Regions from separate parts of the Ruegeria sp. CH11 genome, predicted to be linked through region 1. Evidence: riboswitches for the same ligand, from Rfam matches in the RefSeq annotation. Region 1 holds a riboswitch; each other region holds the start of a gene.

Region 1 (9,807 bases):
GGCGTGTTGTAAAGGCTCATCAGCGGCACACCAAAGCTGCCACCGCCGATACCCATCAGCACCGACAAAAACCCAACCGACGGCGACAGGACGCCCCGGCGCAAACCTTTCGGCATCGCATCGCCCAAGCGCCATTCTGACCTGCCCAGCCCCAGATATGCGCCGATGACCATGCCCAGCACGCCAAACAGAGCCTGCAACACTTCGGTCCGCAGATATGACGCGACAAGGACGCCTATGACCGCCCCAACAGCAATCCCCGGCCCCCAACTGCGCAGGATGTCCCAATCCACCGCGCCCTTTTTGTTGTGGCTCATCACCGATCGAACCGAGGTGACGATGATCGTTGCCAGCGATGTCGCCAGACACATCTGCATCAGCTGCGGGCCACCATACCCAAGCGTCTGAAAGGCATAGAAAAATGCAGGCACCAGAACGATGCCTCCGCCAACGCCAAGCAACCCGGCCAAAACCCCGGCAAAAGCGCCGATCACAAGCAAAAGGCCCAGCATCTGGGCCAGCAACATCGTCTCGGGCATTCGTCTCCCATCCCGGCCGGGGGCCGTCCTACACCGCCCTGTCCACCTGCGACAGAGGCACCACGCTTTCCAAAGCACGCAACATCACTTCGGGGCCAGCATTCTCTTGCACGGCACCCTCGGACAGCGCGCGACGCCAGCCACGCGCGCCGGGACGCCCTGCGAACAAACCCAGCATATGCCGGGTGATCTGATGCAACCGCCCACCTTTGGCAAGGTGACGTTCGATATAGGGCACCATCTGGTACACGACATCGACGGGGTCGACACTGCCTCCCGCACCAAAGATCTGTCGGTCCGCATCGGCCAGAACCTCAGCTGGCTGATGATAGGCGGCACGCCCGATCATAACCCCGTCCAACCCTGCCTGAAGATGCGCGCGGGCCTGCGCGAGCGTGGTTATGCCCCCGTTGATCGAAACATGAAGATCAGGGAATTCGGCCTTCATCCGGTGAACAAGGTCATAGTCCAACGGTGGGATATCCCGGTTTTCCTTGGGGCTGAGCCCTTGCAGCCACGCCTTGCGCGCGTGGATGGTGACCCGCGCACACCCAGCCGCCTGGATTTTGCCCAGAAAGTCAGGCAGCACCTTGGCAGGGTCCTGATCGTCCACGCCGATCCGGCATTTGACAGTCACCTCGACGTCAACCGCCTCGCGCATCGCACTGACACAATCGGCGACGCGCTCTGGCTCTTTCATCAGAACGGCCCCAAACGTGCCCGACTGAACCCGATCAGAAGGGCATCCGCAGTTCAGGTTGATCTCATCATACCCCGCCTCGCCCCCCAGTCGGGCAGCCCGCGCCAATTCCTGCGGATCAGATCCCCCCAATTGCAATGCCACGGGATGTTCCTGCGGGTTGTAGTCCAGCAAATGCACCGCCCCGCCCCGCACCAGCGCAGGCGCTGTCACCATCTCGGTGTACAGCAAACTCTGCGCGCTGAGCAGGCGATGAAAGAAGCGACAATGGCGGTCGGTCCAGTCCATCATCGGCGCCACCGAAAGGCGTGAAGAATTTTTCACGTTATTTTTCAATATATTAACCTCGCCCCCAAATTTCCGCTTAGCATGACGTTCCGGGGTATCCGATCGTATTGCCAGGACATTTGGCGGTTTTCGATTCTGAGTTGCTACCGTGTAGCACAACTGAACCGACAGAACACCGCCCGGTCTGCGGGCCTAATCATCCATGTGTGCGACCCGCCCTCGGTATCTGGCTGAACCACAGTAATCGGCAGTCAAGCCCGACCGCTCATTCCTGAAGCAAGCCGCAATCAAGGTGTCGCAGGTTTCCATGTTCATAACGCCAAATGTGTAAGCGTAAACCAACGCCCATATTGGACGATATCGAAAAAATCCAATGAGCGTCCTGGCTTGACCTCTGTGCATTGCCGCTCGTTCTGGATCATTTCAAAGCCGGAAGAGACCTAGATCTTTTGCACCGCGACCTGCGCGCCTTTAATCGCCTTGAGGCGTACATCTGCCGAATTCTCACCCAAAAACTCGTGGAAAGCGCGCATGACACCGTCTTTCCACCATCCCTTACGGTGATAATCGTCCAGCATGATGACGCCGCCGACCATCATCTTGGGCAGGATCGCCTTCAGATCGGCCTTGACGCCCTCGTAGGAATGGTCGCCGTCCACATAGGCAAAACCGATACTTCCATTCTTGAACTGGTCCATCGCCGGGACCGAAAAATCGCGGATTACTGAAACCTTACCCAAGGCAATCTCATCGCGGTACTTTTCCTTAACGGATTCGTAGATGCGATCCATGTCTTTCTTGCTGCGCGCTCCGGCAAGCGAGACGCCATCGCCCGAGTCTTCCTGAACGCCCCAGGGGTCGATGAGAACCAGCTTGGACGGTTGCAACCCTTCCAGCAGGATCTCGGAAAATTCGCCCTTCCAGACGCCGATCTCGATGCTCAGCTTGCCCTTTGGCATCAGTTCCAGCAACTCGCGGCGCAAGCCGTCCTTGCGCTCGCGTTGCATGGCGCGCTTGCCGCGTCGCACGGGTGCGGTGACAGGGTCCGCGACCGGTTCAGCGGCCTTTTCCGGCTCGTCCAGCGGGGTTTGCAGCGCCGTAACAAAATCGGTCCAATCCGCGCGCCGCCTGAGCTTTCCGGCCTTGGTTCTGTGCCAGTTGCAGGCGCGTTCGTGAAGTTCGACAAGCTTTTCATCGGCCATCATCTTTGCACGCATCTCGTGCATGCCAGGCATATGCCCCAGGATCGAGCGATCCTCGACATTGTTGTGGTTCATCATGTTCCAATAATCCAGCCCCTGATCCTGGCTGATGTGGTTGGTGCGGCCACGATCACGTTTTACCAGAAAGCTGTCGGTGCTGCGAACGGCGTAGTGATGGATACGCGCATATTCGTGGCTGAACCCGCGCCAAGCGCGCCATTTGACCTGATCGGCGGGATACTCGTTCCCGCCCGCATCGCGCCACAGTACGTTTTCATAAGGTGCCTCGGGGTTGGGCGCGTGCTGCTCGTCGATCCGTGGCCTGTGGGCGCGGAACCGGTTGAACTTGCCATTGTTGCGGAACAGCGTCTTGAAACCCTTCGCCTTCTGATGCGGATATTTGTGCTCTGGCGCTGCGTGAAAAAAGGTCTCGGGCACGGGGCGGTCCACGAACTCTCGCTGCCCCCCCTGCCCGAACATGCGCCAACACATCGAGATCGCATCGGCATCACCACTGGCGCGAACGAAACTGCGGATATCTCCGCCGGGGACGCGAATGTTGATGTATTCGTCGACATCCAGGCTGAGTATCCAGTCCGAGGCCAGATAGCTAGGGTGGCGTCGGGCTTTGGAAAACGCAACCGTCTGTGGCTTTTCCTTGGGGCTGACAGGGTTGCGTTCGTGATGGGCCCAGCCCAATTCTTGCAGGCGGTCGGCGATGGCTGCGGTTCCGTCCGAGCAATCATTGGTATAGATCAGAATGTCATCGAATCCGATCGAGCGGTTATAGGCCACCCAATCGATCATGAAAGGTCCTTCGTTCTTCATCGTTGTCACGATGAGAAAGGTCTCATCCGTCATATTACGCTCGCTTGCCTGTGCCACTTACGGACTATTGGTTATGTGTTTAAAATAGCCTTAAGTTTTTGTCCAACCCGGAAGGCAGCCCAAAGGCGCCTGGGTTGGACCACGAACAACGAAAGCGCGCCGCCCTCAGACAGCCTGCCGGTTCGCCGGAACGACCTCATAGCCTGGCTCTTCGGGTTCATCATCGGCCATCTCGGCCGGAAATCCGGGTGCGCGAATGTCCAGGCCAGTCGCCTCTTCCAGTCGCTTGATGATATTCGGCGAAAGCTCGCGGTCACCAAACCGGGCGATGCCGTCTTCGAAGATCTTGATCATCAAGGGGTTGATTTCAAGGGGAACTCCGGCCCGGTCGGCAACCTCTTGAAACAGGCCGATATCCTTTTTCACAAGATCCATCGTGAATGAGATATCGCGCGAGCCATTGAGTATGACCTGGCTTTCGGTTTCGTGCACGAACGAGGTGCCCGACGAGATCTTGATCGCTTCGTAGGTCGTGTTCAGGTCCATTCCGGCGGCCTTGGCGGTGACCAAAGCTTCGGCGCAGGTGATCAGATTGGCGGTAGCAAGATAATTTGTCATCACTTTCAGGACCGAGGCCGAGCCCAGCTCGCCCGTATGCAGGATGCGCCGCCCCATCGTGGTCAGAAACGGCAGGATGCGTTCGAATGTCTCGCGATCACAGCCTGCAAAGATCGAGATATTGCCCGTCGCGGCCCGATGACAGCCCCCCGAAACCGGGCAATCCACCGCAGCACCGCCCTGTTCGATCACCATTGCGCCCAGACGCTTGACCTCGGCCTCATCTGTGGTGGACATCTCCATCCAGATTTTGCCCGGTCCGACCTCGGGCAGCATCTCCTGCATCACCGCATCCGAGGCAGCGGGCGAAGGCAGACAGGTAATGACCGCGTCGCAGTCACGCATCAGTTGCGCTGGGCTTTCGGCCGCTTTGGCCCCTTTGGCCACAAACTCGGCGACCAGATCCACGTTCAGATCATGAACCGTCAGATCGATCCCGTTGCGCAGCAGCGAGCCCGAAAGCTTTCCGCCAACATTTCCAAGGCCAATGAACCCTACTTTCATAGTCCGATACTCCGCATTCGAATTTCTCGTCCATGGCAGCACGATGTACCAACGCAAATCATGCCGCCGAACGACGCTGGCAGGTCGTTTTTCATCACCCTGTGCAATCCGTGAGCGCGACACGCTTGACAACGCGCCCGCTGGTGCCGCATGTCCGATCCGTTGGTGTCTGCAGCAGCAGATGAAAAGGGAATGCGTCAGCGGTTTTTCCGTCAAACGCAGCCGCCCCCGCGACCGTGACCGGAGAAGGTGCCCAATGCCACTGGCCTTATGGCCGGGAAGGCGGGACACCTGCCAGAGTGACCCTCTGACATCCGCAAGCCGGGAGACCTGCCAACACCCGAAGTTGAAACCGGACGGGGTGTTCCGGTGTCGGGTCCATGTCGCAATACGTGGCCCGCATGAAACCCCGTCCCCCACGAAGAGGATTTGGGGGGATGAGAGACATGACCGAGACCGCTCCGGTCGAACTGTTGGTTTGCACCACCTGCCGTCGCGGGCTGCCCGTTGAAGATGACGCACAGCGCCCCGGCACATTGCTGCATCAAGCGCTAGAACAGGCTGGCCTGCCCGAGGGCATCACCCTGAAAGCTGTCGAATGCCTGTCGAATTGTAACGAAGGGTGTTCGATCGTGCTGCGTGGTGGCCCGGATCGCTGGACCTTCGTCTATGAACATCTGAACGAAACCGATCATGTTGATGTGATCGTTGACGGCGCGACCAAATACCTCGCGACCGAAGACGGTCTGGTCAAATGGCGCGAACGCCCCGAACATTTCCGCAAAAACTGTGCGGCCCGCATTCCCCCTAATGGAGCCCTGAAATGAGCAATCTCGAAAAACTCCCCGTGACTGTGATCACCGGCTTTCTTGGCGCGGGAAAAACCACGCTGGTCAAGCATCTGATGCAGAATCCGCAGGGCAAGCGTCTGGCTGTGGTCGTCAACGAATTTGGCGATGTGGGCGTGGATGGCGACATCCTGAAATCCTGCGCCATCCCGGATTGCCCGGCGGAAAACATCATGGAACTGGCCAATGGCTGCATCTGCTGCACCGTTGCCGATGATTTCATCCCCACGATCGAGGCGCTGATGGCGCTCGAGCCGCGCCCCGATCACATCCTGATCGAAACTTCGGGGCTGGCCCTGCCCAAGCCGCTGCTGAAAGCCTTCGATTGGCCGGATATCCGCTCGAAAATCACCGTTGATGGCGTGATCGCTTTGGCTGACGCCGAGGCGGTCGCCGCCGGACGCTTTGCGCCGAATGTGGCGGCGGTGGACGCTCAGCGTCTGGCTGACGACTCGATCGACCATGAAACGCCTCTGTCCGAGGTGTTCGAGGATCAGATTTCCTGCGCCGACATTATCCTGCTGACAAAGCCCGATCTGGCCGGCCCTGAAGGCGTTGCCAAAGCCAAAGCGATCATCGCAGCCGAAGCGCCCCGTCCGTTGCCCGTGGTCGAAGTGGCTGAAGGTGCTGTGGATGTCCGCGTTGTTTTGGGTCTGGAAGCGGCCGCAGAGGATGATATGGCGGCACGACCCAGCCATCACGACGGTCACCACGATCACGAGCATGACGATTTCGAAAGCATCATTGTCGAACTGCCCGAACAGTCTGATCCGGCAGCTCTGGTTGCCAATATCGAACGTCTGGCCAAGGAACTGAACATATTGCGCGTCAAAGGCTATGCCGCCGTTCAGGGCAAACCGATGCGCCTGCTGGTGCAGGCCGTTGGTGCCCGCGTTCGTCACCAATATGACCGCCTGTGGGAGCCGGGCGAAGACCGCCGCTCGCGTCTGGTTGTCATTGCCGAGCATGACGACATCAAGGAAGCCGAAATCCGCGATATCCTCGTGGGTGTTCCAGAGGCCGCCGAGTAAGTCATGCACGTCGTCTTCCGCGAAAGCCACGGGCTCGACGAAACCGAGACCCCGACCGATCTGGGCCAGAGCCCGGCGGATTTGGTGGTGCTGTCTTTTTCCGACAGCGACCTTGGTGCTTTCGCGGCGGGCTGGCATCGCGGAGGTGGTCCCGAGGGACGGATGCCGACGCTGCGGCTGGCCAACCTGACGGCACTGAAACACCCGCTATCTGTCGATACCTATGTCGAACAGACCTTGGAAGGTGCCCAGGGCATCCTGATCCGTCTGATCGGGGGCGTGCCCTATTGGGCCTATGGCTTGCAGCAGGTTCTGGCCTTGGCGCAGGCAAAAGGCATTGCTCTGGCCGTTCTGCCCGCCGATGGGCGTGAGGATACACGGCTGGACGACTATTCCACGCTGCCCGTCTCTACCCTGCGACGTCTGGCGCATCTGTGCGACACCGGAGGAGAAGTCGCGGCACAGGCCGCCCTGGCGCAGATGGCCTTGGCTGCGGGGTTGTACGCCGGGCCGGTGATGGGTGCGAAAACCATACCCGACTGCGGCGCATGGTGCCCGGATCGCGGTGTCATCCCGGCGGACAAGGCGTTCTCGGGCGACGCAAGGCGCATCCTTGTGACCTTCTATCGGGCCTATTTGACCTCCGCCGATACCGCCCCGGTCGCGGCCCTGATCCGCAGCTTACGCGCGCGCGGGCTCGAAGCGATTGGCTTGTTCGCACCATCCCTCAAAGCGCCAGCAGCCGCAGACTGGCTGCGTGAACAGGTGGTTGCGATGAACCCGTCGGCAATCATCAATGCGACCTCGTTCTCGGGAAAGGGCGCGTCGGGCACCTCGCCTCTGGACGCTGCCATTGTGCCAGTGTTTCAGGTCGCGCTGGCCACGTCGCGCCGCAAGGCATGGGCCGAGGCGGAACGTGGCCTGTCGCCTGCCGACCTCGCCATGCATGTGGTGCTGCCAGAGGTCGACGGTCGCATTTCGGCAGGCATTGCATCGTTCAAAGAACCGGGCAAACGCGATCCGCATCTGGAATATTCCCGCTTTGCCCACCGCGCCGAACCCGAGCGGATCGAGGCGATCATTGATCGCGTGATCGGTTGGCTGAACTTGCAAGACAAGCCCAAGGCGGATCAGGTGCCCGCTCTGGTGCTGTCCACCTACCCCGGCAAGGATTGGCAGATGGCCCACGCGGTGGGTCTGGATGCGTTGGCGTCGGCCGAGGCAATGCTGGCCGATCTGCAATGCGAAGGCTATGATACCGCGCCTGCCGAACCGATTGCTGAAACGCTTTTGGACGCGCGGATTTCATGGTCTCTACACGACTATCTTGAAGCATCGGCCAACCTACCCAAGCAATTACGCGCAGACTTGTGGGCCGTTTGGGGTGAGCCTTCGAACGATCCTTCTTTCTCCGATGACGCCTTCCATTTTATCGCCCTGCGCCGCGGCAAGGCGCTGATCGCGCTGCAGCCCGAACGTGGCACGCCCGAGCTGCGCGATGACGACTATCACGACCTGTCCCGCACACCGCGCCACAGCTATGTGGCCTTCTACCTGTGGCTGCGCGAAAGCCTGCGCGCGGATGCGCTGATCCATATCGGCGCGCATGGTACGCTGGAATGGCTGCCCGGCAAATCGGTCGCTCTGTCCGCCGAGTGCTGGCCCGAGGCGCTGATCCGCGATCTGCCGTTGATCTACCCCTTTATCGTCAACGACCCCGGCGAGGCCGCGCAGGCCAAACGCCGGATCGGAGCTGTCACGCTGGGCCATATCCCTCCGGCATTGAAGGAAAGCGGCACACCCGACCGCATGGTACGGCTGGAATCGCTGCTGGATGAGTTTTCGAACGCCGATGGCCTTGACCCCAAACGCCGCGACCGTTTGCAAGAGGATATTCGGGACGAGGCGCAGGCCATTGGTCTGGAACGTGATCTTGGGCTCGATCAGGCCACCTGCACCGCCGAGGCGATCACGCGCATCGACCGCTTTGTCTGTGACATCAAGGAAAGCCAGTTCGGCGACGGCCTGCACATCTATGGCCGGGTTCCCGAAGTCACGGGCAATTTCGACCCCGCGCCCTCGGCCCATGCAGAACGCGAGGGCCTGATGGACGCACTGGCCGGAAAACGGATCGAGGCTGGACCCTCCGGCTCCCCTTATCGCGGCCGTTCGGACGTGCTGCCGACGGGTCGGAACCTCTACACCACTGACCCGCGCTCGGTCCCGACCCGTGCAGCCTATGCTCAGGGCGTGAAACTGGCCGAGGAACTGGTGCGACGGCATTTGCAAGAGGAAGGCGACTATCCCAAAGGACTGATCGTCGATCTTTGGGGGTCGGCCACAATGCGGACGGCGGGCGAAGAATTCGCCATGGCGCTGCACTTGCTGGGTGTGAGACCGGTCTGGGACAAAGGGTCCGAGCGAGTGTCGGGCATCGAGGTGTTGCCGATCACCGACCTTAGCCGCCCACGTCTGGACGTGACTTTGCGCGTCTCCGGCCTGTTTCGTGACGTGTTCCCGACGCTTTCGGCCCTGTTCGGACAAGCGGTGCGCGCGCTCTGTGGCCGTGACGAGGCACCGGATTGGAACCCATTTGCAGGACGAGGGCCTGCCGCGCGGGTCTTTGGCCCAGCACCTGGCAGCTATGGTCTGAACATGACCCACCTGTCCGAGACCTATACCGACGAGGCGCGCGCGCAGGCAGGCGAGGCTTGGCTGGATGCAAGTTCATTTGCGCTGGAAGGCGAGCACATCACGCAGGACGTCGATGGCATCACGCAGCGCGTCGCCAACGCGGACAGTTTCGTGCATCTTCAGGATCTGACCGAAACCGATCTGCTGCTGGCCAATGATTATGCCACGCACGAGGCCGGTTTTGCCGCCGCAAAGAAGGTCACCGGAGGTACGGCGCAGCTGTATCATCTGGACAATACCAACCCGGACACCCCGCGCGCGCGCACCCTGCCCGAAGAAATCAGCCGCGTGGTTCATGCCCGCGCCGCCAATCCTGCGTGGATTGCGGGCATGCAGCGTCACGGGTTCCGTGGCGCTGCCGAAATCGCGGCAACGCTGGACCATATGGCATCCTTTGCGCATCTGTCGGGCACTGTTGCGCCACACCTGTTTGATCTCTACCACGACGCCACGCTGGGTGATGAAGAGGTTGACGCCTTCCTGGAAACAGCCAATCCGCAGGCGCATCAGGCCATACAGGATCGGTTCCGCGCGCTGCTGGAGGCTGGGTTGTGG
Region 2 (9,807 bases), on a different contig from region 1:
GCGCCGACATGACAACTTCGGCCACATGGCCTGCGCCAAGATCGGCATAGAACGTGTGCGCTATGGCGGTAGTCGGCGTGAACAGGAAAAACCCATCCGCATCGGTCACTGTGCGGCCCAGCTCCGACCCATCCGGACCAGTCACGATCACCTCGGTATCGGTTGCCATGTCACCGTTGGAAAAGCCAATCTCTCCTTCGATGGCGTCACCCGAGGCAAAAACCCCGGCGATCACCTTATGTGCGAAAGCGGGCAAAGGCGCACAACAAATGGCAAAGATCAGCGCAAACCGTATCATGCGATTGTCCTTGTGACGAATAGCTCGGGTTTGACCTTGCGCGCCAGCAGGACAGCAAATCCGGTCAGCACCGCCTCGATTACCATCACTGGGATATGGGCAAAGAACACGAGTTTCGCCGCAGGCAGGAATGCATCCCCCGACAACGCCAGCGATATGCCAACCATGATCGTCGTGGCGGCAATGGCAAACGCGCCGCCAACTCCACCCCAAATTGCACCGGCCACAGGCGTGCCGCGCCCGATCAGTGGCCGGAACAGCATTCCGGCCAATACCGCCGGCAAAGCGATGTTGAGCGTGTTGATGCCCAATACGGTCAACCCGCCAAAGCCAAAGAACACCGCCTGCAGCAACAGGCCCACGAACAGGGCCGGAAATGCGGCCCAGCCGAGCAAAAGCCCGGCCAGACCGTTGAGGATCAGATGCACTGACGACGGCCCGATCGGCACGTGAATCAGTGAAGCCACGAAAAAGCTGGCCGAAAGCACCCCGGCTGTGGGGATACGATCCAGATCAAGCGACCGCAGCCCGATGGCGATCCCACCTGCGGCGGCGACCGCACCGCCGATCACAACCGGGTTGGACAGGGCACCGTCGACGATGTGCATCCGGGGTTACTCCAGATCCCAGGCGCGGATCCAGATCACCGCATCCTGGCTCAGTTCTTTGCCCTCATGCTCGGTCGCGGGGCCCGAACCAAGTGCTGCAAATCCCCAGTATCCGGCTTTTGGAACCCCGAAGGAGAAATAGCCATTGGCGTCCGAAATCGCGACAACGGCGCCGCCGGGCATTGGCGATACGGTCGGATCCGAGGACGCGGCGCTGTCCATTTTCGGCTCTGCTGCCATGTACTCGATCTCGATCTCGGCCCCGGCGACCGGTTGACCGTCGGCCAGAACCTGACCGGTAAAGGTCGAGCCCGCGACGATGTTGTAGGGCTTGTTCAGCGGGATGATCTCGGTCGGCAGACCGGCGGGGTTCATCCAATCGGTCGGCAGCTGATTGCGGTTCAGGAACGCCTTGGTGATCTGCTGGATATAGATGTCCTCGGATTCCTCATAATAAGGCTGAGGCACCGTGACCATGACATAGTCGCCCGACCGCTTGACCGGCACCGACCCCTTGAAAGCCGCACCTTCGTTTTCAGGGCTGGTGAAGCGCACAGGCTCCAGCGTCTCTAGCAGATCCGTCTTTTCGCCATTGTGGATCACATAGAATTCCTGAGGCTTTTCCAGATCCATGACGCGGCCGTTTTCAAACGGGTGCCAGAAGATCAGCTTGACCGGCACATCGCCCGGCGCATCAATCATGGTGTCCGTGGTGTATTCCAGCAGAAAATGTGCTTGCGCGATCGCTGGAATAGTCAGCGCAACCGCAGCCGTGCAGAGCAGCTTTTTCATGGGGTCTTCTTCCTTGTCCCGACGTGCCAACCCCGGCACGCATTCTTGTTTGACACCGGGACGGTCCGAGCCTGCTCCCGTATTCGGGGCAACGGACCCGACGCACACCCCGGCGTCGGTGACACACCCCTTCCGAGGGTGCACATCCGGCAGGTCTCCTGACTTGCGGGTCAAAGCGTTGGGCTGGCCTTCCCGGGAAACCCCAGTGGCATGTCAGCCCTGCTCGCCGCTTACAGTTGCGGGGGCAGTTGCGGCATTGGGCGTTTGTCTGACAAAACCCGCACCGCATTCCCTTTTCTCCGGGCAAACCCGGAACCGGACACGCGACCGCAGATGCCAGACTCGGGTATCGTCCGTCAACCAAAATTCAGTCGGTTAGTGACAGCATGATACCCAGGTTATTTTCGAACACAGGCATAGTTTGGTGCTAATCTGACTCGCGTGCAAAGGCCTCCAGAACGGGATGAAATGACATGGCATCGAAAAAAGACCTGCTCAAAAAGCTGTTGAAAGGCATCGAGACCGGAGATCCCGAAGCCGCAACCGTTGTCAACGAAGCCAGATACATTCAGCACAATCCCCAGACACATGAAGGTAGCGAGGGCTTGGCCAATCTGTTCGCGCGGTTGGCCAAAACGAATCCCCGGGTCACTTTCATGAGGGTGTTCGAAGATGGTGACTTTGCTTTTGCGCATAACGAATACGACTTTTCCAGCCTGCGCGCCGCGTTCGAGGTGTTTCGGTTCGAGGATGGCAAGGCGGTCGAACATTGGGACAACATCCAACCCCTCAAAGGCCCGAACCCGTCAGGCCGTGGCATGCTGGACGGCAGCGCGGACACCACGGATTTAGACAAGACCGAGCAGAACCGGGATCTTGTGCGCCGGTTTGCCGAACAGGTGCTGGTTGGAGGTCAGACTGATCTGCTCGCGACATTCGTGCATGCAGACCTGATCCAGCACAGCCCCGAACTGGGCGACGGAGCGGACGCCTTTCGCGCCGCATTGGACGCGGTCCAGGACGGTACGCGGCTGATCCAGCACCACAAATTGCATCGTGTTTTGGCTGAGGGCAACTTTGTCCTTTGCATGTGCGAAGGCAGCAAGGCTGGGGTTCATACCAGTTTCTATCACCTGTTCCGCGTTCACGATGATCTGATCGCCGAGCATTGGGACACAGTCGAAACCATCGCTCCGCGCAGCGAATGGAAAAACGACAACGGAAAATTCTGAACGCGGACAACGGGATGTGCCTCACATCGCAAACGCCGTTTTAACAGAAACACTCCCGGTAGATTGGGCCGGGTTAAGTTCGGGAATATTGTGTGAAAGTGATGGGTGGCGGAGACGAAGGGATTCGAACCCTCGAGACCCTTCCGGGCCTACTCCCTTAGCAGGGGAGCGCCTTCGACCACTCGGCCACGTCTCCGCCGACGGGTATATCCTTGCAAGCAGCGGGAATACAAGGCGAAATTTCCATGTTGTGCTGTATCCTGGCAAATCTGCAGAACCTGTTGAAATTACGGTGAAACACCGGGAATTGCATTTGTGCGCGGCGGTGCATTCCGGGTGAACGCCGACCATCTCGAACAGAAAACCGCGCCGGCTGGTGGACTTGTGATGAGGGCTGGTGCTGAATCAGCGATGACGTGTGCGGATTGAGCCGCCGGCTTCAACCAATTGTTCATCAAAACACCGTTGATGCTGGCGAGCCTCGGAACGATTTCGACAGGTCAGCCGTGAATCCATGACCCCATTAGGCCTCGGGTACCGACCCGAATGGGCCCAATACTTGCCAAACATATCTGTTTCAGTGCATATTTGTTCAGATTTTATAACATAAATGACCAAACAAAGTAAGCATTCTGAGGTGCAAAATCGGGCGTGGGGCGTTTGTCGCCCCAACGGGAACCTTTGGGGGAAGGGACTTGGTTTTGGCCTGGGTAAAAGTTTTTGTATTCGCATTATTCATTGTGACGCTACCGGCGTCAGTATCAGCCGCAATCGGGAAGGTGCTAAGCGTCAAGCCTGGCGCCGAAGTGGTTCGTGCCGGAAAGACCATGACCCTGCGCAAGGGAATGGATGTGGCATCGGGCGACATGATTACCACGAACCGGTCGGGTGTGGTGCAGTTGATCTTTGTTGACCAGACCAAGATTGCCGTCGGTCCAAACGCCAAGATGGTGCTGGATGTGTCGATGCTGCGCGGAAATCGCAAGGCCAAAAGCTTTGCGGTGCAGGCTTTGGGTGGAAGCTTTCGATTTATTTCCGGCAACAGCAAAAAGCGGGCCTATTCCATCAAAACGCCAACAGCCACGATGGCGGTGCGGGGAACAACATTCGATATCTGGGTACCGTCCGGCAGCCAGAGTGCGATGCTGGTTCTCGAAGGCGAGGTGCAGATGTGCAGCCTGCGAGGCGGTTGCCGTCGTGGGGATTCGCAATGCAGCATGTTTGCCACCGGCCCGTCCGGGGGGGTCGGCCAGCCGGTCAGCGCTGCGCAATACGACAAGGCTGTGTCCAGCGGGTTTCCATTCCTGCAAGCACAGCAGCGGTTGCTGCCGCCGTTGCGGGTGAATATCGGCGGATGCTCGGGGACCGAGGCGCTGGCCCCACGGGTGCGAGCGGAAACACAAGAACCACGTCAGCGCGAAGAAGCAGAGCAACCCGAAGCGGCCCGATCATCCGCTGGCGCAAGATCGGCAAGCCGTTCGGCTCCGACACGATCCGACCCACCAGCCACGCGTGCCGAGGCGCGGGCTGGCTCGACGACGAGTGCCAGTTCCACGGCCGGTAGCGTCAGCGTGTCGGTGAACCTCTCAGATGATGGACCGGGTGGGTCAGGTACGTCCGCCAGTGCGACGGCCGGAGGAATTACAGCCGAGGCCGAAACGAGATAGCCGCGATGAAACCTGTCTCGTCCCCTTTGCCCACAGGAGTTTGGCGTGGCGGGTAACGCCAAAGGCTCGTTGGCGCGGCGGCTGGGTTTTCGCTTGGTCGGGCTGGGTTTGATCCTGTTTGGCTGCTTCATTCGCGTTTTGGACCCCTATCCGGTTCAGATGTCGCGCTTCATCTACTTCGATGTCTTGCAAAGGGTCTCGCCGCGCGCATATGACCCGGATCTGCCAGTGCGGGTTGTCGATATTGATGAACGATCTCTGGCGGCTTGGGGTCAATGGCCCTGGCCGCGGACGCAACTGGCGCAGATGGTCGAGCGTCTGGGCCACTATGGTGCAGCGTCCATTGCCTTTGACATGCTGTTTGCCGAACCCGACCGCTATAGCGTGTCGCGGCTGTTGCAGGACCCTGCGCTGGCGGATGTCCTGCGGGCGGACCGGGCTGCTCGGCTACTGGACAACGATGTGGTGTTCGGTGCGGAAGTTGCCAATTGGCCTGTTGTTATGGGAGTCGCAGCCCGATCCACCGACAGCGGCACCGTCGTCACGCCCAAGGCCGGGCTGGTTGAAATCGGTGAGCAACCTGCCGCCGGTCTTGTGAGTGTTCCGCACTGGACCCCTCTTGCACCGCCCTTGGGCGACGACGCGCTGGGGATCGGGGGCGTCAATGTCTCGCCCTTGGATGGGCTGGGGGTGGTGCGACGCGTGCCGGTGCTGTGGTCCGGTCCCGGCGGCGTCATGCCTGGCTTGGGTGTCGAAGCGCTGCGCGTTGCCATGGGCGAGTCTGTCTATTTTGCCGAAGGTTCGCAGGATGAGGTTGGCATCATGCTGGCGGTCGGCATCGGGGACTTCCTGTTGCCGACCACGGAAAACGGTGAGATCTGGGTGCGCTACAGGCGCGATCATCCGGGCCTTTATCTTTCGGCAGATGATATCATGCAGCGCGGTGACGACCCCGATCTGAGGGCCCAGATCGAGGGGCGGATCATTTTGGTCGGGACTTCGGCGGCGGGTCTGTTCGACATGCGCGAGACGACGTTGGGCGAATCCGTCCCTGGTGTGTCGATTCACGCGCAGATCATCGAGCAAATCATTCTGGGGGACACGCTCAGCCGGTCCGACGTCACCGCAGCGCTGGAGTTGCTGGCCTTTGTCATTCTGGGCATGGTGGTGACGTTCGTGATGTCCAGATACGGCGCGGTGGCATCCTTTGTCGCCGGTGGGGTGGCTGCTGCGGCTGTGATCGTGGTCAGTTGGCTGGCGTTTCAAAACCACTCGGTTCTGTTTGACGCGACTTTTCCGCTGGCGGGCGGGATGGCCAATTTCGGGCTGCTGGCGGGCTACCTCTTTATTTCGACCGAACGCGAAAAACGGGTCATTCGCCGCACCTTCTCGCACTATGTCGCGCCCGAGATACTGGACGAGATGGAGGCCAGTGGTCATCAGCTGAAACTTGGCGGCACCTCGCAGGAGATCACGGTGATGTTCTCGGATATCCGCGACTTCACACCTTTGTCCGAATCCGTTTCAGCCACCGAATTGGTCACCTTGCTGAACGCTCTGTTCTCGGAAATTGGGGATCAAATCCTGATCGAGCGCGGAACTATCGACAAATTCATCGGGGACGCGGTCATGGCATTCTGGAACGCGCCCGTGCCGGTCGCGGATCATCCGTTACGTGCGGCGCAGGCGGCGTTGCAAATGCGCCGGGCGCTGGCCGATTTCAATGCAGCACCCATCATGCGCGGGCGGCCCGCCCTTGCCCTGGCGACCGGTTGTGCGACGGGCGCTGCTTGCGTTGGAAATATCGGTTCGCGCCGCAGGTTCAACTATACCGTCATCGGCGATGTCGTGAATGTCGCCGCACGGATCGAACAGACCTGCCGCCATGTGGACTATGACATTCTGCTTTCAAGCGCGATCCATGCGGCGGTTGGTCAGAAACTGGCGATGTTGGAGGCCGGGTTCGTTGACCTAAAAGGCAAGGCCGAGCCCGAGCCGGTCTTTGTGCTTGTCGGCGACCGAGCAATGGCAGAGTCCCGGGATTTTCAGGCGTTGCGCAGCAAGCACCAAACTCTGATTTCCGCGATCCGTGAACATCGACCGCGGGATGAGGTGTCCGGCCTTTGCCGCGCGTGTTCAGCATTGGCCGTCGATCTTGAGCCTGGATTGAAACGGTTCTTCAACGCATTGCCGCGAAGGATGGTGGATTTCCAGGCCGCAAGCCGGGACGGGCGGGCTGAATTCAGCCACCATGATGCTGCTGGTCGGGTCGAAAGACTGCGCTCGGGCAGCTAACGCGCCACAACGAAACGGGCCGCGGCGTTTTCACGCTGCGGCCCGTCGTGTTCGGTCAGATGGATCGGTCTCGCCCCCTCGAATACTATCTAAAACAAAACCGGCTAAAACTTTCGATATATTCGAGACTGATCTGACATCCGAACCGGAACACCCTCATACTGTACCATCGAAGCAGGGCGTTCAGTGAAGAAGTTCACATTAAGGTAAAATTTTTCAGGCCCGCCACTCAAAAAAACCGGGACCCGCTTGTTTTAGCAGAGAATTTGCCAGTTCGCGGCCCAGATCAGCGGCATCTTCGGTTGGGCCTTCAATCGATTCTGAGATGGATTCGGACCCGTCAGGGCGCAAAACCTGACCGCGAAGACGCAGGGAATTGCCGTCAAGTTCGGCCAGCCCGGCAATCGGCGTTTCGCAAGACCCGTCGAGCCCGGCCAGCAAGCTGCGCTCGGCGGCAAGCCGGTCGGCAGTTGTGGCGCAATGAATGGCTGCCAGAAGATCACCCGCACGCTTGTCGTCAGCGCGTCTTTCGATCCCGATTGTGCCTTGCGCTATGGCTGGCAACATGGCGTCGGGGGAAATTGCGGTGGCAGGAACATCCTGCATTTGCAGACGACGAAGACCTGCCATTGCCAGAAAGGTACAGTCGGCGACTCCGTCGGCCAGCTTCTTCAGCCGGGTCTGAACATTGCCGCGAAACTCAACCACGTTCAGGTCCGGGCGGCGGTTCAGCAACTGCGCGCGCCGCCGCAGCGACGAGGTGCCAACCACCGCGCCCTCGGGCAGGTCCTCGAGCGTTTTCAGCCGGGGCGAAATGAAGGCGTCGCGTACATCTTCGCGCGGCAGGTATGTATCCAGCACCAATCCATCCGGCTGCTCGACCGGCATGTCCTTGGTCGAATGCACCGCGATATCAATGTCGCCGCGCAGCATCGCTTCTTCGATTTCCTTGGTGAACAGACCCTTGTTGCCGATCTCTTTCAGCGGACGGTCTGCGTCGATCATTGCCCGATTGTCACCGGTGGTCTTGATCACCACGATCTCGAACGCCTCTTGCGGCAGATCAAAAGCGATGCCCAGCCGCTGACGGGTCTCATGGGCCTGCGCCAGCGCCAGCGGCGATCCGCGTGTTCCGATTTTCAAGGGCGATGCGGGTGTGGGAAGTGACAGACTCATGCGCCAAGCTTTAGTCGCGTCACATTGCCCTGACAATGGGGGCAGAGCTTGACAAATTGCCACTGAGGGCCGACCCGTTGCCGCACAGCTGTAGAATTGGGGACAGGCATGGCCGGGAAAAAGAAATTGCTGCGGGCGCTGGCAGGAGAGGCGCAGGATGTGCCCCCGATCTGGATGATGCGGCAAGCGGGGCGGTATCTGCCCGAATACCGCGCGACGCGGGCGCAAGCCGGGGATTTCCTGTCGCTGTGCTATAACCCCGAGCTTGCCGCCGAGGTCACGTTGCAGCCCATTCGCCGCTATGGATTTGACGCGGCGATCCTGTTTGCCGACATACTGCTGGTGCCGCAGGCGCTGGGGGCTGATCTGTGGTTCGTCACTGGCGAAGGGCCCCGGCTGTCGACCATAACCCAGCAATCGGATTTCGACGCTTTGAAGCCGGTGGATGCGATCCATGAAACCCTTTCGCCGGTCTATGAAACCGTGCGCATCCTGTCGCGCGCATTACCATCCGAGACCACGTTGATCGGATTTGCAGGCGCGCCCTGGACGGTGGCGACTTATATGATCGCCGGGCGCGGCACCCCTGATCAAGGGCCGGCTCATTCTCTGCGCGAGCAGGAAACCGTGCTGTTCGAGGCGTTGCTGGACCGGATCACCGCAGCGACGATTGAATATCTGTCCGCTCAGATCGAAGCTGGTGCCGAAGTGGTCAAGATCTTCGACAGCTGGGCCGGATCGCTGAAAGGTGCGGCTTTTGAAAAATACGCGGTCGAGCCTTGCCGTATCATCACCCAGGCCATCAACCAGCGCCATCCAGGCATTCCCGTGATCGGGTTCCCGCGCGAGGCGGGCGAGGGCTATGTCGGGTTCGCCAAGGCAACCGGCGTGGATTGTGTGGCGCTGGACAATTCCGTTTCGCCCGATTGGGCTTCACGGCATGTGCAGGTGGATGGTTGCGTTCAGGGCAATCTGGCCTCGTCCCATATGGTGACAGGTGGACAAGCTCTGGTCGATGAAACCCGATCCATTGTCGAGGCGTTTTCAAACGGGCCGCATATCTTCAACCTCGGGCACGGGATCACACCCGATGCCGATCCGGCGAATGTGCAACTGATGATCGACACCGTTCGCGAGGGCTAGGCAAGGGAAGGGGCCAGCCCTCTTCTTCGCCTGCGGCGTCTTCCCCGCCCCGGGGTAGTCTTTGCCAGATGAGGGGTGGATCGGAAGGGCGTTCTGCGCGCTTGTTTTCCCGAAACGCGCAGTGTTATGTGCTTGGAAGGCTTGCGCCGCGCCGGTCAGAACAAGGGAACCGCATGACGACCATTCTTTCCATCAATGACCTGCGCAAGTCCTATGCTGGCGGGTTCGAGGCGCTGAAAGGCGTATCTCTGGAGATTGAGGAAGGGGAAATTCTGGCGCTGTTGGGGCCTAATGGCGCCGGCAAGACAACGCTGATTTCGACCGTGTGCGGGATCACGACACCGACCTCTGGATCGGTGTCGGTCGGCGGATACGATATCCAGTCGGACTTTCGGGCCGCGCGCAAAATGATTGGCCTGGTGCCCCAGGAAATAGCGCTGGAGCCGTTCGAAAAGGTTTGGAACACGGTCCGTTTCTCACGCGGCCTCTTTGGTCACGGTCGAGACAATGCCCGGATCGAAGAAATCCTGCGCACGCTGTCTCTGTGGGACAAGCGCAACAATGCGATCAAGGAACTGTCCGGCGGGATGAAGCGG
Region 3 (9,807 bases), on a different contig from region 1:
GCTTTTCCTCGCCGCTTGCGGCAGGGTTGAACTTGAGCTTCAGCTTGTGCAGCGGATTGTTCTGCGCCGCTTCGATCTCTTCCTGCGTCAGCTGGTTGTTGGCGATCGGGTCGAACCCTTTGACGCCAGCAGCAACGTCGCCATCAGCAATACCCTGCACCTCAAGCTCGTGCATGCCTACGAAATCCGCGATCTGCTTGAAGCTGATCGTGGTATTGTCCACCAGCCATACGGCTGTTGCCTTGGCCATAAGTGGTTTTGCCATCAGCCCGTCTCCTTTGAATACATCTGTCCCGTCGCCGGAATTCGGCGGCCCCGTGGTCTTGGGGCAGGTTTCCGTTGTCGGGGAACTTGGGGCCTATATAGTCGCGTCAGATAAAGAAGGGAAGAGGCGAATGCGCCAAGGTCTGTTAGGGCTGGTCGTATGGGTTCTGAGCGCGGTGGCTGCACCGGCCGATGGCGAAAAGACGGGCGAGTTTGACTATTACGTCCTGGCGCTCAGCTGGTCCCCCAACTGGTGCGCCCGCGAGGGTGATGCGCGCGGATCAGACCAATGTGATGCGCGCCATGATCACGGCTGGATATTGCACGGGCTCTGGCCGCAATACCATCAGGGCTGGCCTGCCTTTTGCCGGACTTCGGAATCGCCGCCCTCGCGCCGAATGACGCGGGAAATGGAAGACATTCAGGGCAGTTCGGGGCTGGCGTGGCATCAGTGGAAAAAACACGGCACATGCTCAGGCCTTTCTGCGTCTGATTATTTCACCCTTTCGCGGCGGGCTTATGATCTGGTCGAGCGTCCGCCGGTCTTCCGCAAGCTGGATACATCGGTCAAACTGCCCGCGTCGGTCGTCGAAGAAGCGTTCCTGAAATCCAACCCCACGCTCGACCGCGACATGATCACGATCACATGCAAGCAGGGTTACATTGAAGAGGTCCGCCTGTGTCTGTCCCGCGATCTTGAACCGGTTCCCTGTGGCCGCGACGTGATCAGGGACTGCACGGCTACGGACGCTTTGTTCGATCCGATTCGCTAGAGCTTCTTGTTCTGGCAATCCCGCGCATAGTCCAGCGCCTTGGCCGTGCCTTTCAGATCAATCGCCATGACGGTTTGACCTTCGGGGTTGTAGACGGTCATGGTCTTGTTCTGCGCAATCGCGTTGACGAAGTTGCGGTCGGTAAAGAACACCGTTGCCCCCGGAACACGGTCCTGCTTGAACCCGATGGCGGTGGCGTCAAAGCTCTTGCCGTCAAGCTCGAACCGGATCGGGTAGCTCTGCCCCGGCTCAATATTGCCCCAGGCCTTGTTGTAAACGGTGAAATACCCACGATTGTCCAGCGCGTCGTAACCCAGCCGCACAACCGAGAGATCCTGATACACGGTCTGGATCAGGCACCCGTTCCCGAGTGCAGGGTCCATCATGATGTTCCAGCCCTCGACAAAGCCCTTGTCGACCAGTTCTTGCGAGTGCGCGGCGGTTGCGGTGAAGGCGGCGAAGGTGAGGGCGATAAGGCGGGTCATATTCGGATTCCAAAAGAATTAAATTGCGGAGCTGTGTCCAAATTACAAGTTTAAACAACCCAGCCAAGAGCATTCTCTTACTGCGCCCCAACCGCACTTTCGGGTCCATTGGATCTGAGTTCTAAGATCACTTCGTTTATAGACCGCTCACAGCGAAGTAATGAGGTCACCAAGAAAACTATAGGCAGGACCCACCGAAACTCGGCTTCAACTCAGTTACAATGCCCTTCTGTTCTTCCCAGAAAACGAGCCAACGAAGCAAGCATGGAAAAGATTGCTTCTCAAAATATGCGTAGTCTTTTTCTTTAGAAATTGAGAACCCATCTTGCTCTAGCATTATTACAAGTTCTTGCTCTCTCAGAGGTGGCGGGAATTCAGCGATAATCCTTCGGGCAAACTCTTTGTCAGCCTCGGCAAAATTGTCAGGCAGATTCCGCCCGATTTTCGGCGGGAACGGCAACGGCGGAAATAGCAACAAGTGAACAACAATCGCGATTGCCACTACTGATGCACAAAAAACTAAAATGAACTTTCGCATCTAATGCCTTACTCTCAGATACGCTTAGAAAATGGCAGATTTTCCAAGACGCGCAAAAGCCTGCGTCTACAATTCCTTCCTCGCCCTGAGCGCCGCCGTAATCGTCCCGTCGTCCAGATAATCCAACTCCCCCCCAATCGGCACGCCCTGCGCCAATGAGGTCAGGCGGACCTGACCCTCTAGCTGATCGGCGATGTAATGGGCAGTGGTCTGGCCATCGACCGTGGCGTTGAGCGCGAGGATGACCTCGGTGATGCCCTCGGCCATGATCCGATCCTTGAGGCGGGGGATGCGCAGCTCGTCCGGGCCGACGCCGTCCAGCGCCGATAATGTCCCGCCAAGCACGTGATAGCGGCCCTTGAACACGCCTGCGCGCTCCATTGCCCAGAGGTCGGCGACGTCTTCGACCACGCAAAGTTCGCCTGTCGCGCGGGCCTCGCTTTCGCAGATGTCGCAGATGTCGGTGGTGCCGACATTGCCGCAGTTCAGGCACTCACGGGCGGTGACGGCGACCTGCTGCATGGCGTCCGACAGCGGCGTCAGCAGCAGGGCGCGTTTGCGGATCAGGTGCAGCACCGCACGCCGGGCCGAGCGGGGGCCGAGGCCCGGCAGCTTGGCCATCAGGTCGATCAGGTTGTCGATGTCGCTGTTCGAGCTCACGGCCTGTCCTGTCTGGCGCCGGAGGGAGCCTCCGGCGGGAGTATTTTAGAAAAGATGAAGATCAGAACGGCAGCTTGATGTCTGCCGGCAGGCCCATGCTTTCGGTCAGCTTGGCCATCTCGGCCTGAGAGCGTTCGGCGGCTTTGGTCTGCGCGTCCTTGATCGCGGCGAGGATCAGGTCTTCGACCACTTCTTTGTCGTCGCCATTGAAGATCGACGGATCGATGTCGAGACCTTTCAATTCGCCTTTGGCGGTGGCCGTCGCCTTGACCAGCCCGGCGCCGGATTCGCCGACGACCATGATGGTGTTCAGCTCTTCCTGCATATCGGTCATCTTGGTCTGCAAATCCTGCGCGGATTTCATCATCTTGGCCATGTCGCCCAGACCGCCGAGTCCTTTGAGCATCGGTATTCTCCTGTAGATCTGTTTGCAGCCTAAATACGGATGGCATTCGTCGGGCACAAGGGGAGAGGCTGCTCCCGCCTGTCGCCAATGTCTTTGGTGGGTCTTTCCTCTCGTTGGGCCCGGCCCGCGCAGGCTGTGCCTGCGCGGGCCGGGCCCAAAGCTGCTCAGGGGTATCGGCGCAAGCCGATGGCCCGTGGCAGGTGCGGGAGGGCTTCAGGTGTCAGAGCGGAGTCTTAATCCTCCTCGAACGGGTCCCATTCGTCTTCGACTTCGGGCAGAGCTTCGGTTTCGACCTGTGCCGCGCGTTGTTCGGGGGTTTCGATCTTGGTGATCCGCGCCTTTGGAAACTGGGCCAAAACGGCCTGTACCAAAGGGTGTTCTTCGGCTTCAGTGCGCAGGGCGAGCTCGGCCGCGTCGCGGAGTTCCGCGATGGTCGGGGCCTGGCCTTCCGAGACAATCGACACGGCCCAGCGGTTCCCGGTCCAGCGTTGCAGGGCCGATCCGAGACGGGGGGCCAGGTCGGTCGGTGCTTGCTCGGCCGGGGTGAACTCGATCCGGCCCGGTTGGTACGAGACCAGACGGACGCCGTTCTCGACCTCGACCAGCAGTTTGACGTCCCGGTTCGATCGGATCAGTTCGACCACGTGCTCGAAGGTCGGATAGCGCGCCAGGGCGGTCTGTACGTCCTGCGCCAAAGCGGCTGAAGGCGCGCCTGTGGCTCCGCGTGGTGCGGCTGTCAGAGCCGGTTGGGCGGTTGCCTGTGGCGCAATATTACCCTGCGAGGCGGCCGGTAGACCGCGACCCGGCCCACCATTTGGCGGCGGTGGGGTATCCTGCAATCTTTTGACCAGTTCTTCGGGGCTGGGCAGGTCCGCCACATGGGTCAGGCGGATCACGGCCATCTCGGCGGCCATCATGGCGTTGGGCGCGGCTGAAACCTCTTCCAGAGCTTTGAGTAGCATTTGCCACATGCGGGTCAGCACCCGCATTGGCAGGGCCTCGGCCATCTGTTGCCCACGCGCACGCTCGTCAGGCGACACCGTCGGGTCTTCGGCGGCATCCGGGGTGATCTTGACGACCGAGACCCAATGGGTGATCTCGGCCAGATCGCGCAGAACCGCCAGCGGATCGGCCCCTTCGGCATATTGCGCGCTGAGTTCTGTCAGCGCGCCCGCCGCATCGCCGCGCAGGATCATGTCCATCAGGTCCAGCACCCGGCCCCGGTCGGCCAGCCCCAACATGGCGCGCACTTGATCGGCACTGGTTTCGCCAGCCCCGTGAGAAATTGCCTGATCCAGCAGCGAGGTCGCGTCGCGGGCCGAGCCCTCGGCGGCGCGGGTTATCAGCGCAAGCGCGTCTTCGGCGATCTGGGCACCTTCTGCCGAGGCGATCTTGCTGAGCAGGCCGATCATGTCCTCGGGCTCGATCCGGCGCAGGTCGAACCGCTGGCAGCGCGAAAGGACCGTGACCGGCACCTTGCGAATTTCAGTCGTGGCAAAGATGAACTTTACATGCGCAGGGGGTTCTTCCAGCGTCTTGAGCAGCGCGTTGAAGGCGCTGGTCGAGAGCATGTGAACCTCATCGATGATGTAGATCTTGTAGCGCGCGCTGGCGGCGCGATAGCGGACGCTGTCGATGATTTCGCGAATGTCGTTCACGCCAGTGCGGCTGGCGGCGTCCATTTCGATCACGTCGACATGACGACCTTCCATGATCGCAGTGCAATGTTCGCACTGGCCACAGGGCTCGGTCGTTGGGCCGCCATTGCCGTCCGGTCCGATGCAGTTCATGCCCTTGGCGATGATCCGGGCAGTTGTGGTCTTACCGGTTCCCCGGATGCCGGTCATGATGAAGGCCTGCGCGATCCTGTCCGCCGCAAACGCGTTTTTCAGCGTGCGCACCATGGCGTCTTGACCCACCAGATCGGCAAAGGTTTCCGGGCGATATTTGCGGGCGAGAACCTGATAGGCGGGGCTGGGTGTGTCGGTCATGTCTGCTCGGTCGGATTCGTTCAAACCGCAGCGTAGAGGCCCCCGCCGCCCGCGTCCACAGCGGGTCGCCAGGATTTTTGTTTTGGAAACGCGACCGTCGCAGGTAAAATCTCCGATTCATAGGCCAGGGGTAAGACTTTCTGATCTACGTTTCGGGGGGAACGCAAAGATGTCTCAGATGGTGATCCATGCATTGCAGGTGGGCGGCGGCTCGCTTGCGCTAAGTTCAATGCCAGGGCGGGGAGGGGACTATCTCGGCGATCTGGAGATGGTCGCCGGATGGCAGCCGGGTCTGGTGATTTCCATGACCACCGAGGTCGAGATGATCAAGGATGGCGCGCGCGACTTTGGACGCGACGTGCAAAGCCGCGCCAGCCGCTGGGCGCATCTGCCGATCGAGGATTTTGGCGCGCCATCGGCGGAAATCCGCGAACGCTGGAAACGGGTCAGCGCCTCGGCCCGTCAGGCATTGGCAGGCGGGGGTCGTGTACTCGTTCATTGCCGCGGTGGCTGCGGGCGGTCAGGCATGATCGTGCTGCGCCTGATGGTGGAATGCGGTGAGAACCCGGATACCGCCCTGACGCGTCTGCGGGCCCTGCGGCCCTGCGCGGTCGAGACGGATGACCAGTTGCATTGGGCCATCGCGCCAGCTGTTGCGCTTGCTGCCTCATGACCTCAGATTCTGACCTGCGATTCTGTCGCCGCCTGAGCCTTTGGTGCGGTTGCCAGCGCCTGTAGCATCGCACAAGGCGGATTTGGAATCGCGCCCGACGGCAATGTCGTGAATTCGGTACCAAACATCAGGTCAGCATAGTCATCCAAACAGTCTATATCGGCTGCCTCGGTGGTGCCGCAAAAGATGCGGACTTCGTCTGCTTGCGCACGAAACCGTGCTGTGCACCCGTCGGGGCAATGGCCCAGTTCGATGCTGCCGTCTATTTCCAGATCTCGCGCAGTTGTCTGCCCCGCGGTCGAGATCGACTGCACCAGCGCACGTGCCACACGTGCAAGCGCCGGGCAGGTCTTGCCGGTGCGTTGACAGACGGTTGCCGTAAATTGGTGCGTTTCGGTCTTCCAGATCATGATGTGCCCTCCGCACATGTGGGCTGAGGGGTATCGATCAGGAGAAACCGCAACCGGCGGTCTGACCCTGCCCGGACACCCCGCCCGAGTTTCGGTTTCAGTTTTGATGGCAGGTCTCCTGACTTGCGGGTCGTCGCTTTGCCGCCCTTCCCAGCCTTGCGGCCAGTGGTATCTCGGCATTGCTTTCCGCTTACAGTTGCGGGGGCAGTCGCGGATTTGGCGTGTTCCGGACAATCCGGAGTGGGCCGCACCGTGTTCCCTTTTCATCCCGGCCTCGGTTGAGGGCGCGGAAACCATCGCCCAATCGCTAGCGGGCCAGCCCGGTGCGAGTCAAGCGGATTGAAAGATGCCCGAGGAAAATTGCGCAGGCGGACGTTTGGTCAACTTGGCAAAGTGTTGACTCGGCGTATCAGACCATGTGGACTGCAAAGTGAACTACTTAGTTCAGAAGCAAGGCAAGGAGCTTCGGAGGCGGCGATGCTGGACACCCGGACTGCAGTTCTGACGGAAGATTTCGAATTCGCATCCGGCCCTGCGAAACTGTCGGCGCGGTTGTACAGCCCTGTGTCAGAACCCGAAACGGTCGTTGTCCTGAACAGCGCCACGGGCGTACCCAGAGACTATTACCGCCATTTCGCGCGCTGGCTGGCGGCAGAACAGGGCATGGCGTGCCTGACCTACGACTATCGCGATTTCGGGCTCTCGTCGCAGGGAGCGCTGGCGGGTTCGAAGACGACAATGGCCGACTGGGCCCTGGTTGACATGCCTTCCGCGCGGGCCGAGATGCGGCGGCGCTTTCCCGACGCGCAACACTGGACAATCGGGCATTCGGTAGGGGCCATGCTGGGGCCGGTTCAACCGGACGCGGACCGGATCGATCGCATGATTTGTGTCTGTTCCGGGCTGGTGACGCTGTCGGATCACCCTTGGCCTTATCGCTCGCTGGCGTGGTTGTTCTGGCACGGCCATGCGCCATTGGCGACTCGCGCGCTGGGCTATTTGCCGGGCAAGCTGACCGGGTTCGGAACGGACTTACCGGCCCCGGTCTATTGGCAGTGGCGGCGCTGGTGTACTGCGCCAAAGAACTATGTTCCGGATATCGGGCATAGGCTGCCCGCTGCCAACTGGCCCGAGGCGGGTCGGCAGGTTGACCTGTTCACTTTCGACGATGACCAGATGGTGCCGCCTCAGGCGGTCTGGCGGCTTGCGGACCTCTACGGTCCCGAGGCGCGTCGGCATCTGTTGTCGGCAAAGGATTTCGGCCTGTCCGAGATCGGCCATATCGGGGTCTTTGCGGGCAAGAACGCAGCGCTCTGGCCACGTTTGATTGCCAGATAAGCAGGGGCGCCTTGGCGGCGCCCCCGGGTGTCAGACACCCTTGCGGGACTTCTTGTCCTGCATGACCGACCGCACCATCTTGCCAAACGCCTTGTCGCGGGCGCGGGACTGGGCAAGGGTTTCTGAGTTGCGCTGATCCTCGCGCCGCAGTTTGCGCCACCGGTCCAACCGGTCTTCGTCGAGCGCGCCTGCCGCGATCGCCTCCTGCACAGCGCAACCGGGTTCCGAGACGTGCTGGCAGTCCGAGAACCGGCAATTCTGCGCCAGTTCCGTGATATCCGAAAACACCTCGTCAACGCCGTCTTGCGCGTCCAGCAAACGCAGCGCGCGCATACCTGGGGTGTCGATCAGCCAGCCGCCGTTGCGCAGCCTTCGCAGAGCCCGCGCAGTAGTGGTGTGACGCCCGCGTGCGTCATCCTCGCGGATGGCAGCGGTGGCGTCGCTGTGTCCGGTCATGCCGTTTGCCAATGTCGTTTTGCCGACGCCGGATGACCCGACCAGCGCCCCAGTCTGCCCGGCAGGACACCAGGACAGCACTTGCGCGATGTCCATGGGGTCCCGCGCGTCGACTGTCAGAACCGTCAGGAACGGCCCCAGAGTTTCGGCGCGCCGGGCATAGTCTGCGGGCTCGTCGCAGGTGTCTGCCTTGGTCAGAACGATCACCGGGTAACATCCGGCCTGGTGGGCCAGTGCCAGATAGCGCTCTAGTCTGGGCAGGTTGAAATCGGCGTTGCAAGAGCTGACAATATACAGCACGTCGACATTGGCAGCGATCAGCTGCGCCTCGGCCCCGGTTCCGGCGGCGCGGCGCTGCAGACTACTGCGGCGGTCCAGCAGATGCTGAACGCGTTGCTGCTCGTCGACCAGAACCCAGTCACCGACGGCAAAGTCACCTGTTGACCGATTGAGTGTCAGCAGAGGCGCTTCGCCCTCCGGCGACACGCCTATCAGACGGTCCCGGTGAACGCCGGTGATGCGATAGGGTGCGCAAGTGGGATCGACCGCGTGTTGCGCGGCAAAGTGAGAGGACCATCCAAGATCCGAAAGTGAAAAATCCATTGATCTGCCTGTTCTCAGGTACAGCAATCCTGACGAATGGCGTATGCGCATCCGTCGGAAACGTGTTCAGGCCACGATCGGTGATCGAAAGGTCAGAACCGAGCGGCCCGAAGGGTCTTTGCTACAATCATAAAAGCCCTCCTGTGGCTGAAAGGTTCAAGTGAGAGGTTGGACATCGACCCAAGCGGGGCTCGTTGTGGCTGCTTCCTTCCGGACCTGACCAGGTTGGCGAGGCGCTCGCCCGCGCCAACCTCTCGACTGCCGATATAGGTGCCTGGCGGTAAAATGGCAACCCGTCACAGCGTCAGTTGAATGCGCAAAAATCCATCCGTATCCAGGCCCAGATCGCTTGTGGCGAATTCCGCCAGCTCGGCGATGTATGCGCGCGCGTTTGGGCCGGTCTTCAGAATCGCCTTCGCGCCACCCAATGGCGAAAAGGTATATGGCCGTGGTGCGGATTCGAGCGGGTCAGGCCGCGCCGAGTTCTTTATGTAGTCGATCAGTGCGTTCTGAACGGGCAGCGAAGGGATCGGGATAACTTGTGCCCGACCAGCAATCGGAAAGTTGCCGCCGCCATTGGCGCGGTAGTTGTTTGTTGCCACGACAAACTTCTGACTCGGGTCGATGGGCAAGCCATTTATCGATGCCATGCGGATACGGCGATGCGCCGGGTCGTTCAATTGGCCTTCGGCATCGAACCGGGCGGGGTGTGACAGATCGATCTCGCAGGCAATCCCATAGAGTAAATCCAGATTGTGACCCGCGCGGTCTGGATCGTGCAACTCTTGTGGCGCGTCGGGGAAGAGCTGGTTGAAGACGCCCGCAGACATTTCAAGCCAGTCGAGAACCTGCGCGCCACTGACACAGAGGCCACGCAGTTCATTCGGAAAGACCTGAAGGTCAGCCACATGGCGGATCGAGATTTCGCCGGCAGGAACGTCGGTGTAGTGAGCTGGCCCGGCCCGGCCACCGAACTTTGCGGGGGCGACGGCGGATAGCACTGGCAAGTCCGCGAGCTGACTGTCCCGCAGGTAAGGGCGCAGCGCGGCCGCCTGCGCCGCCGCCAAAAGATGCAAACCCCGATCTAGCGCACAAAAGGAAAAATAACTGTGCAGCGACCGATCCACCCGGCCCACCGGGCGGGCCACGCGTTGGCGGGTCTCTGCGTGCGCTTTGGCCAGCAGAGCCATGATCTCGGGGTCTTCTTTCA

What was found. Region 1 has a riboswitch for cobalamin ahead of ACR0LX_RS19020 (DUF1636 family protein). Riboswitches for the same ligand answer to the same signal wherever they lie in the genome.
Region 2: it holds a riboswitch for cobalamin, as region 1 does, so the genes downstream of both, ACR0LX_RS06995 (DUF4198 domain-containing protein) here and ACR0LX_RS19020 (DUF1636 family protein) in region 1, are expected to answer to the same signal.
Region 3: it holds a riboswitch for cobalamin, as region 1 does, so the genes downstream of both, ACR0LX_RS20765 (hypothetical protein) here and ACR0LX_RS19020 (DUF1636 family protein) in region 1, are expected to answer to the same signal.

What each region holds. Positions count from the first base shown of each region.
Region 1 covers NZ_JBQFQX010000016.1:61,272-71,078, reverse strand. The annotation lists gene ACR0LX_RS19040 (sulfite exporter TauE/SafE family protein) at 1-539, opposite strand, end outside; gene dusA (tRNA dihydrouridine(20/20a) synthase DusA) at 568-1,575, opposite strand; gene ACR0LX_RS19030 (glycosyltransferase family 2 protein) at 1,968-3,590, opposite strand; gene ACR0LX_RS19025 (NAD(P)-dependent oxidoreductase) at 3,723-4,718, opposite strand; cobalamin riboswitch at 4,826-5,031, shown strand; gene ACR0LX_RS19020 (DUF1636 family protein) at 5,126-5,506, shown strand; gene cobW (cobalamin biosynthesis protein CobW) at 5,503-6,558, shown strand; gene cobN (cobaltochelatase subunit CobN) at 6,562-9,807, shown strand, end outside.
Region 2 covers NZ_JBQFQX010000003.1:219,522-229,328, reverse strand. The annotation lists gene ACR0LX_RS07005 (cobalt ABC transporter permease) at 1-298, opposite strand, end outside; gene cbiM (cobalt transporter CbiM) at 295-906, opposite strand; gene ACR0LX_RS06995 (DUF4198 domain-containing protein) at 913-1,698, opposite strand; cobalamin riboswitch at 1,830-2,033, opposite strand; gene ACR0LX_RS06990 (nuclear transport factor 2 family protein) at 2,172-2,930, shown strand; tRNA gene ACR0LX_RS06985 (tRNA-Ser) at 3,037-3,126, opposite strand; gene ACR0LX_RS06980 (FecR family protein) at 3,758-4,597, shown strand; gene ACR0LX_RS06975 (CHASE2 domain-containing protein) at 4,643-6,892, shown strand; gene hemC (hydroxymethylbilane synthase) at 7,109-8,068, opposite strand; gene hemE (uroporphyrinogen decarboxylase) at 8,177-9,211, shown strand; gene ACR0LX_RS06960 (ABC transporter ATP-binding protein) at 9,385-9,807, shown strand, end outside.
Region 3 covers NZ_JBQFQX010000021.1:42,746-52,552, reverse strand. The annotation lists gene ACR0LX_RS20805 (DUF1013 domain-containing protein) at 1-265, opposite strand, end outside; gene ACR0LX_RS20800 (ribonuclease T2 family protein) at 396-1,037, shown strand; gene ACR0LX_RS20795 (hypothetical protein) at 1,034-1,522, opposite strand; gene ACR0LX_RS20790 (hypothetical protein) at 1,701-2,060, opposite strand; gene recR (recombination mediator RecR) at 2,127-2,720, opposite strand; gene ACR0LX_RS20780 (YbaB/EbfC family nucleoid-associated protein) at 2,782-3,126, opposite strand; gene ACR0LX_RS20775 (DNA polymerase III subunit gamma/tau) at 3,360-5,117, opposite strand; gene ACR0LX_RS20770 (protein-tyrosine phosphatase family protein) at 5,287-5,790, shown strand; gene ACR0LX_RS20765 (hypothetical protein) at 5,793-6,200, opposite strand; cobalamin riboswitch at 6,292-6,513, opposite strand; gene ACR0LX_RS20760 (alpha/beta hydrolase family protein) at 6,678-7,538, shown strand; gene rsgA (ribosome small subunit-dependent GTPase A) at 7,569-8,597, opposite strand; RNA gene ffs (signal recognition particle sRNA small type) at 8,756-8,854, opposite strand; gene ACR0LX_RS20745 (bifunctional 2',3'-cyclic-nucleotide 2'-phosphodiesterase/3'-nucleotidase) at 8,894-9,807, opposite strand, start outside.